DNA from 2 places in the Brevundimonas sp. MEB006b genome. Region 2 is predicted to be linked to the other one. Evidence: predicted binding sites of a transcription regulator. Region 2 holds the regulator's gene; the other holds the start of a gene.
The links. The regulator HrcA, encoded in region 2, represses chaperone genes, less so after heat shock. The targets are predictions, from matches to a motif close to GTTAGCANTCNNNNNNNNNGANTGCTAAC.

Region 1 (4,207 bases), on a different contig from region 2:
GACGACGCCGACGACACCGGCTGCGGGCTGAAGGCTTTCCGCCGCGACGTCTTCCTGCGCCTGCCCTACTTCGATCACATCCACCGCTACCTGCCGGCCCTGATGATCCGCGAAGGGTTCAAGAACCAGTACCTCGACGTGGACCACCGCCACCGCGAGGTCGGTCGGTCGAAATACACCAATTGGGGCCGCCTGCGCGCGTCGGTCTCGGATCTGCTGGGCGTCATGTGGCTGAAGACGCGGTCCCGCAAGCCGGGCGCGATTTCGGAGTTCTAGAACGCTGTCTCCTCCCCACCTCGTGGGGAGGTGGCGCGACGCCTCTTGGCGTCGTGACGGAGGGGCTGGCGCCGCACCTCCGACATCGGTGGGCCTTCAACAGCCCGCCCACCGCTACGCGGTCCCCCTCCCCGCTTCGCAGAGAGGATAGGCAAACAAAAAGAGCGGGACCTTGCGGCCCCGCCCTTCTGCATTTCAGCGTCGGTCAGCTTGGACTTAGAAGTCCATGCCGCCCATGCCGCCCATGCCGCCCATGTCGGGGGCCGAGGCGCCGCCCGACTTCTTGGGGGCGTCGGCGACGGCGGCTTCCGTCGTGATCAGGATGCCGGCCACCGAAGCGGCGTCTTGCAGAGCCGTGCGGACGACCTTGGCCGGGTCGATGACGCCCATCTGCACCAGGTCGCCGTACTCTTCGGTCTGGGCGTTGAAGCCGAACGAAGCGTCGCCGTTTTCCAGCACCTTGCCGACCACGATCGAGCCTTCGACGCCGGAGTTTTCGGCGATCTGACGGATCGGAGCCTGCAGGGCGCGACGGATGATCGCGATGCCGGCGTTCTGGTCGGCGTTGTCGCCCTTGACGTCGGCCAGGATCTTGGAGGCCTTCAGCAGGGCGATGCCGCCGCCCGGAACGATGCCTTCGTCAGCCGCGGCGCGCGTGGCGTTCAGGGCGTCGTCGACGCGGTCCTTCTTTTCCTTCACTTCGACTTCGGTCGAACCGCCGACGCGGAGAACCGCGACGCCGCCGGCCAGCTTGGCCAGACGTTCCTGCAGCTTTTCCTTGTCGTAGTCGGAGGTGGTGTCTTCGATCTGGCGCTTGATCTGGGCCACGCGGGCTTCGATCTCGTCCTTGCCGCCGACGCCTTCGACGATGGTGGTGTCGTCCTTGGTGATCGTGACCTTCTTGGCCTTGCCGAGCATGTCGATGGTGACGCTCTCAAGCTTGATGCCGAGGTCTTCCGAGATGACCTGGCCGCCCGTCAGGATGGCGATGTCTTCCAGCATGGCCTTGCGGCGATCGCCGAAGCCCGGAGCCTTGACGGCGGCGACGCGCAGGCCGCCACGCAGCTTGTTGACGACCAGGGTCGCCAGGGCTTCGCCTTCGATGTCCTCGGCGATGATCAGCAGCGGACGGCCCGACTGCACCACGGCTTCCAGGATCGGCAGCATGGCTTGCAGCGAGGTCAGCTTCTTCTCGAACAGCAGGATGAGCGGCTCTTCGAGTTGGGCCTCCATCTTGTCGGCGTTGGTGATGAAGTAAGGCGACAGGTAACCGCGGTCGAACTGCATGCCTTCGACGACGTCGACGGTCGTGTCGGCGGTCTTGGCTTCCTCGACGGTGATGACGCCTTCGTTGCCGACCTTGGCCATCGCCTGGGCGATCAGCTCACCGATTTCCGAGTCGCCGTTGGCCGAGATGGTGCCGACCTGGGCGATTTCCGAGTTGTTGGAGACCGGCTTGGAGTTCGACTTGATCTCTTCCAGCACCAGGCCGACAGCCTTGTCGATGCCGCGCTTCAGATCCATCGGGTTCATGCCGGCGGCGACGGCCTTCAGGCCCTCTTGCACGATGGCTTGAGCCAGAACGGTTGCGGTGGTGGTGCCGTCGCCCGCCTTGTCGTTCGTTTTCGAAGCGACTTCGCGGATCATCTGGGCGCCCATGTTCTCGAAGGCGTCTTCCAGCTCGATCTCTTTGGCGACCGACACGCCGTCCTTGGTCGAGCGCGGAGCGCCGAAGGACTTCTGGATCACGACGTTGCGGCCCTTGGGACCCAGCGTCACCTTGACGGCGTTGGCAAGCACGTTGACGCCGCGCAGCATCTTGTCGCGCGCGTCGGTGTTGAAGTGTACGATTTTAGCGGCCATGCGGGCAGCTCCTATCTATATGGATTGATTGAAGAACGTCGGACGTCGGGTGCTTAGGACAGCACGCCCAGGACGTCGGATTCCTTCATGATGATCAGGTCTTCGCCGTCGATCTTCACTTCCGTGCCCGACCACTTGCCGAACAGGATGCGGTCGCCGGCCTTCAGCTCCAGAGCATTGACCTTGCCGGTGTCGTCGCGGGCGCCAGGGCCGACAGAGACGACTTCGCCTTCCTGCGGCTTTTCCTTGGCGGTGTCGGGGATGATGATGCCACCCTTGGTCTTGGATTCTTCTTCAACGCGCTTGACCAGCACGCGGTCGCCGAGCGGACGGAACGCCATCGGACTTCTCCCTGTAAAACCCCCGGATCGGGGCGTTTCTGAAACGGTGTGCGGCGCTCTCGCAATCGCCGTTTTGGCAGCCGACCAGCGAGAGTGCTAACGCGAGCGGGAGTTAGGCAGAGGCAGGGTCATCGTCAAGCGGCGGCGATGGATCGCCGCGCGAATTCTCTGAGACAAATGAACCGAAAATGAATGCCGACCTCCGGGGTCGTTCAAACTGGGAGCGATAGAACGGCCTCAACGCTGGATGCCTTCCCGCCCCGGAAACGCAGATCGGCAAGCAAACAAGGAGACCAAAATGTCCAAGCTGCTGAAGATCACTGCGGTCGCCGCCGCCCCCGTCGTGGCCCTGAGCCTGATGGCCGCTCCGGCTTCCGCGCAATCGCGCGACCGCGACAACACCGGCCGCAACGCCCTGATCGGCGCCGCTGTGGGCGGTCTGGCGGGCGCCATCTATGGCAACGGCGACGGCAGCTATATCGCAGGCGGTGCGCTTGCCGGCGCGGCGCTGGGCGCGGTGGCCTCCAACCGCGGCTCGGGCTGCGAGTATTATCGCGGCGGCCAATGCTACCGTAACCAGGGCCACTGGGAGCGCGAGCACGGCATCGACCGCAGCCGCTCGGGCTACGACTACCGCTACGACGGCCGCCGTTACGACTCGCGCTATGACCGTCGCGACTATCGCAACGATCGCGACTACCGCTACGACCGCCGCTGGTAAGTATTTGACAGTGTGAATGACCGGGGAGGGCCCGTCCGGCAAGGACGGGCCCTTTTCGCGTCAGACCATCAAACGCGTCATCAGGGCCGCCGTGGACGGATCAAGGTCCGCCGAGGGGCCGCCCGCGTCCACGTCCTTCAGGATCGCCTTGGCCAGGACCTTGCCCAGTTCGACGCCCCATTGGTCGAAGCTGTTGATGTCCCAGATCACGCCCTCGACGAAGGTTTTGTGCTCATAGAGGGCCAGAAGCGCGCCCAGGGTCTCGGGCGTCAGCCGCTCCATGACGATGGCCGTCGACGGACGGTTGCCGGTGAAGGTGCGGTGGGACGCCAGGCGCGTCGCCTCTTGCTCCGACAATCCTTGCGCCAACCCCTCGACCTTGGCGGCCTCGGTCGTCTTGCCCAGCATCAGGGCCTGGCCCTGGGCCAAGGCGTTGGACCAGAGCGGCGATTCCGGCGCATCCGCATGCGTTTTGGCGACGATCACGAACTCCGCCGGCACCACCTCCGGCCCCTGGTGGATCTGCTGGAAGAAGGCGTGCTGGCCGTTGGTGCCCGGCTCGCCGAAGACGACGGGGCAGGTCTGGCGCGTCACCGGCGTGCCGTCGCGATGCACCCGCTTGCCGTTCGACTCCATCTCCAGCTGCTGCAGGAAGGACGGCAGGCGGCGCAGGGCGTGGGCATAGGGGGCGACGGTGCGGGCGGGCCGGTCAAGACCGTCGACGTTGAACACCTGGGCCAGGGCCAGCAGGATCGGCGCGTTTCGCTCCAGCGGCGCCGAGACGAAATGCGCATCCATCTCCGCGGCGCCCGCCAGCATATCCTCGAATACGTCCCAGCCCAGGGCGATGCCGCACGACAGGCTGACCGCCGACCACAGGGAATAGCGCCCGCCGACCCAGTCCCGGAAAGCGAACGTCCGGCCGCAGCCAAAGGCCGCCGCCTTGTCCGGCGCCGCCGTCACCCCGATGAAGTGTTTGGTCATCCCCTCGGCCGGCAGCGACGCA
Region 2 (4,207 bases):
GCTCGGTCGCCGGCGGCTTCCTGGTCCAGAGCCGCGACCGGTCGCTGATCAAGCCGTCGGACCTGAAGATCGTCACCCAGCGCCAGCCGACCCCGACCGAAATCCAGGACATGCTGTTCGCCTTCACCGTGGCCAAGCACGTCAAGTCCAACGCCATCGTCTACGCCAAGGACGGCCAGACCGCCGGCATCGGGGCCGGCCAGATGAACCGTCGCGACAGCGCCCGCATCGCCGCCATCCGGGCCAAGGAGGCGGGTGAGGCCAAGGGGCTGACCCAGTCGCTGGCCGAGGGTTCGGCCTGCGCTTCCGAAGCCTTCTTCCCCTTCGCCGACGGCCTGCTGGAAGCGGTCGCGGCCGGCGCCACGGCGGTGATCCAGCCCGGCGGCTCGATGCGAGACGCCGAGGTCATCGCCGCCGCTGACGAGAAGGGCATCGCCATGGCCTTCACCGGCGTGCGGGTCTTCAGGCATTGATCTTGAGAAGAAGGGCGCTAACGCTCGCGACGCGGTCGCTCGCTGCTTGAGCGCCCTTCTTCTCGTTTGTGGAGTCGTCGAGACTTCAACAGCGCGCCTTAACGTGACTGGACGGTCGCCGTTTGTCGTGATGCTCTGAGCGCTTTCCCGCGTTGGAGCGTCCCATGACCGTGCTGATCCGCCCTGAAGGCCAGACCGCCGACGACCTGAAACTGAGCCGTCGAACCCTGGGTGCCTTGGGGGGCTTGCTGTTTTCCGGCTATGCGGTCGCGGCCCTGGCCAAGGAAGCCAAGCCCATCACGACCGACGCCGAGGGTCTGTCCACCGAGACCGTGACCTATGCCGCGCCGGACGGGTTCCAGCTTCCGGCCTATGTGGCGCGGCCTGCGGGCGACGGCCCGTTCCCGGTCGTGGTGGTGGTGTCCGAGATCTTCGGGGTTCACGAATATATCCGCGACATCTGCCGCCGTCTGGCCAAGCAGGGATACGCCGCCATTGCGCCGGCCTTCTTCGTCCGGGTCGAGGATCCCGCGCCGCTGTCGGACATGCAGCGGATCATGCAGATCGTCGGGGCGGCGAACTATGAGCAGGTGATGGGCGATCTGTCGGCGACCTTGGAATGGGCCAGCCAGCAGTCGTGGTCCAAGGACGGCAAGGTCGGCATCACCGGCTACTGCTGGGGCGGCAAGGTGGTGTGGCAGGCGGCGGCGCGCTTCGCCGCCATCGGCGCGGGCGTGGCCTGGTACGGCCGTTTGGCGCCCGCCGCAGACGCTACGCCGGTTCAGATATCATCGGGCCAACCCTGGCCAGTCGACATCGCAGACGATCTCAAGGCGCCCGTACTCGGCCTGTATGGCGGCAAGGATCAGGGCATCCCATTGGCCAGCGTCGAACGGATGCGCGAGGCCCTGGCGCGCGCCGGCCAGACCGGCAGCCAGATCGTCGTCTATCCCGACGCCCAGCACGGCTTCCACGCCGACTACCGCGCAAGCTACTCGGAAGCAGACGCTAAGGACGGCTGGTCCAAGCTGCTGGCGACGTTCGATAAAGCGTTAAAAGCCTAGATCAGGCCTTGCCGTCGAAGGCCTGACCGTCGGCGGCGGGGGCGGCGCCATACGGGTTGGGAGCCTGGGCGCCGGATCCCTTGGCGGCGACGACCACCATGGCGGGGCGGACGGTGCGGCCGAACAGTTCAAAACCGGACTGCATGGTCTGGATCACCGATCCGCCGGGCACGGTCTCGGACGGCTGTTCCATCATCGCCTGGTGCAGGTGCGGGTTGAAGGCCTCGCCCGCCTGGGGCGCGACACGCTTCAGACCGTTGGCGTCGAAGGCTTGCAGCAGGGCCTTCTGCGTCAGCTCCAGCCCAGTCACCAGACCGGCGGTCGCGCCCTCGGCGTCCTTGGGCGCAGCCATCAGGGCGCGTTCCAGATTGTCGGCGACGCCCAGCAGGTCCTTGGCGAAGCGCTGGATGGCGAAGGCGCGGGCGTCGTTCTGCTGCGTCTCCGAACGGCGCTTCAGATTCTCCATCTCGGCGGCGACGCGCAGGGCGCGGTCCTTCCATTCGTCACGCTCGGCGATCACGGCGTCCAGCGGCGCCAGATCGTCTGAAGGATGGGCGTCCAGGCCGTGTTCGGCGTTGGTTTCGGCCATGTCGGCGTCCACGGCGTTCAGTTCGTCGTTAAGGGGCTTGTCGCTCACTTGTCGTTCCCGTCCAGCATCCGGCCCAGCACCCGGGCGGTATAGTCCACCAACGGAATGACACGGGCGTAGTTCAGTCTTGCGGGGCCTATGACGCCGATGGCGCCAAGAACCCGCTGTCGGCCGCTCATATAGGGCGCCGCGATCACGGCGGAACCCGAAAGTGAAAACAACCGTGTCTCGGCGCCGATGAAAATGCGCACGCCTTGGGCCGCATCGACGCCGTCCAGCAGGCCGATCAGCTGTTCCTTCTGCTCCAGATCATCGAAAAGGACGCGGACCCGCTCCAGATCGGCCAGGCCTTCCCGGTCCTGAAGCAGGTTGGCGCGACCCCGCACGATCAGGGCGCGCTCGCGATCCTGGCCGCCGGACCACGCAGCGAATCCGTCCTCGACCAGGCGGGCGGCGGTCTGATCCAACTCGCGGCGGGCGATTTCCAACTCCTGGGTCATCTCTCGCTTGGCGTCGGCGAAGGGGCGGCCGCGCAGGCGGGCGTTCAGGAAGTTGGAGGCCTCGACCAGGGTTGAAGGTGTGACCCCCGCCGACAAGGTCATGATCCGGTTCTCGACCGTGCCGTCGTCGGCGACGATCACCGCCAGGGCCTGATCCCCCCCCAGGGCGACGAACTCGACATGTTTGACGCCGGAATCACGGACCGGGCTGGAGACGACGCCCGCGCCGCCGGCCAGACCGGACAGCAGGTTCGAGGCCTCGTCCAAGGCGGACTCGAAGTTCCGGCCGCGCCCGGCGAGCCGGCCGTCGATCTCGCGACGCTCTTCCTTGGTCAGGTCGCCGACCTCCAGCAGGCCGTCGACGAACAGGCGCAGGCCCGCATGGGTCGGGATGCGCCCGGCCGAGGTGTGGGGCGCCGCCAGCAGGCCCGCGAGAGTCAGATCCTGCATGGTGTTGCGGATCGAGGCGGGCGACAGGGCGATGCCGCCCAGCGACAGGGTCCGCGACCCGACCGGCTCGCCGGTCTCCAGATAGGATTCGACGATGCGACGGAAGATGTCGCGCGCCCGCGCATCCAGCCCCGCCAGTCCCGCGAGGGACTGGCCGGCGTCGAACGGCGGGTTTTTCGGGGCATACAGGCTCACGGTTTCAGGATAAGCACCGCCGCCACAGCTTCCAAGGTCAGACTTCCAAGGATCCCTCCCATGCGCCATTCGCAACGCACCGACGATCAACTGCGTCCCGTCACCATCGAGACCGGCGTCAACCGGTATGCTGAGGGCTCGTGCCTGATCAGCTTCGGCAACACCAAGGTGCTGGTGACCGCCTCGATCGAGGACAAGGTGCCGGGCTGGATGCGCAACACGGGTCAGGGATGGGTGACGGCCGAATACGGCATGCTGCCCCGCGCCACTCACACGCGCGGGCGTCGTGAGGCCGCCGCCGGCAAACAGTCGGGCCGCACACAAGAGATTCAGCGGTTGATCGGCCGCTCCCTGCGCGCCGTGGTGGACCTCAAGGCCTTGGGGGAACGCCAGGTGTTGATCGACTGCGACGTCATCCAGGCCGACGGCGGCACCCGCACGGCGTCGATCACCGGCGCCTGGGTCGCCATGAGCATGGCGCTGAACTATCTGCGCGACGAGGGCGTGCTGAAGGCCGATCCGATCACGGATCAGGTGGCGGCCGTATCGTGCGGCGTCTGCGACGGCGTGCCGGTGCTGGACCTGGATTACGAAGAGGATTCCGAGGCCGAGGCGGATTCGAACTTCGTCCTGACCGGCTCCGGCCAGATCGTCGAGGTCCAGGCCACCGGCGAAAAGCGCGGTTTCTCGCGCGCCGAATTCGACCGTCTCTTCTCGCTGGCCGAGATCGGCTGCACCGAACTGTTCGCCTTGCAGAAGGCGGCCCTGGCGGCGGTGAAGCGATAGGGGGTTTCACCTCGGGGCGCGGACGGGCATCCTCGTCCGGTCAGTCCTGACCGGAGACAAGTCGATGCGTCGATCCCCCTGGCTTTCGATGGCCGCCTGCGTTGTGTTGATGGCCGGATGTCAGCGCGCTGATCCAGCCGATCAGCCTGC

Region 1: the regulator HrcA is predicted to act here: its motif matches at 2,553-2,581, upstream of groES (co-chaperone GroES).

What each region holds. Positions count from the first base shown of each region.
Region 1 is NZ_JARVRL010000008.1:77,710-81,916, forward strand. It holds gene QRN13_RS12730 (glycosyltransferase family 2 protein) at 1-276, shown strand, start outside; gene QRN13_RS14705 (hypothetical protein) at 224-388, opposite strand; gene groL (chaperonin GroEL) at 493-2,139, opposite strand; gene groES (co-chaperone GroES) at 2,193-2,480, opposite strand; gene QRN13_RS12745 (YMGG-like glycine zipper-containing protein) at 2,779-3,201, shown strand; gene pgi (glucose-6-phosphate isomerase) at 3,262-4,207, opposite strand, start outside.
Region 2 is NZ_JARVRL010000001.1:24,046-28,252, forward strand. It holds gene purH (bifunctional phosphoribosylaminoimidazolecarboxamide formyltransferase/IMP cyclohydrolase) at 1-473, shown strand, start outside; gene QRN13_RS00105 (dienelactone hydrolase family protein) at 638-1,537, shown strand; gene grpE (nucleotide exchange factor GrpE) at 1,539-2,126, opposite strand; gene hrcA (heat-inducible transcriptional repressor HrcA) at 2,171-3,265, opposite strand; gene rph (ribonuclease PH) at 3,332-4,057, shown strand; gene QRN13_RS00125 (hypothetical protein) at 4,122-4,207, shown strand, end outside.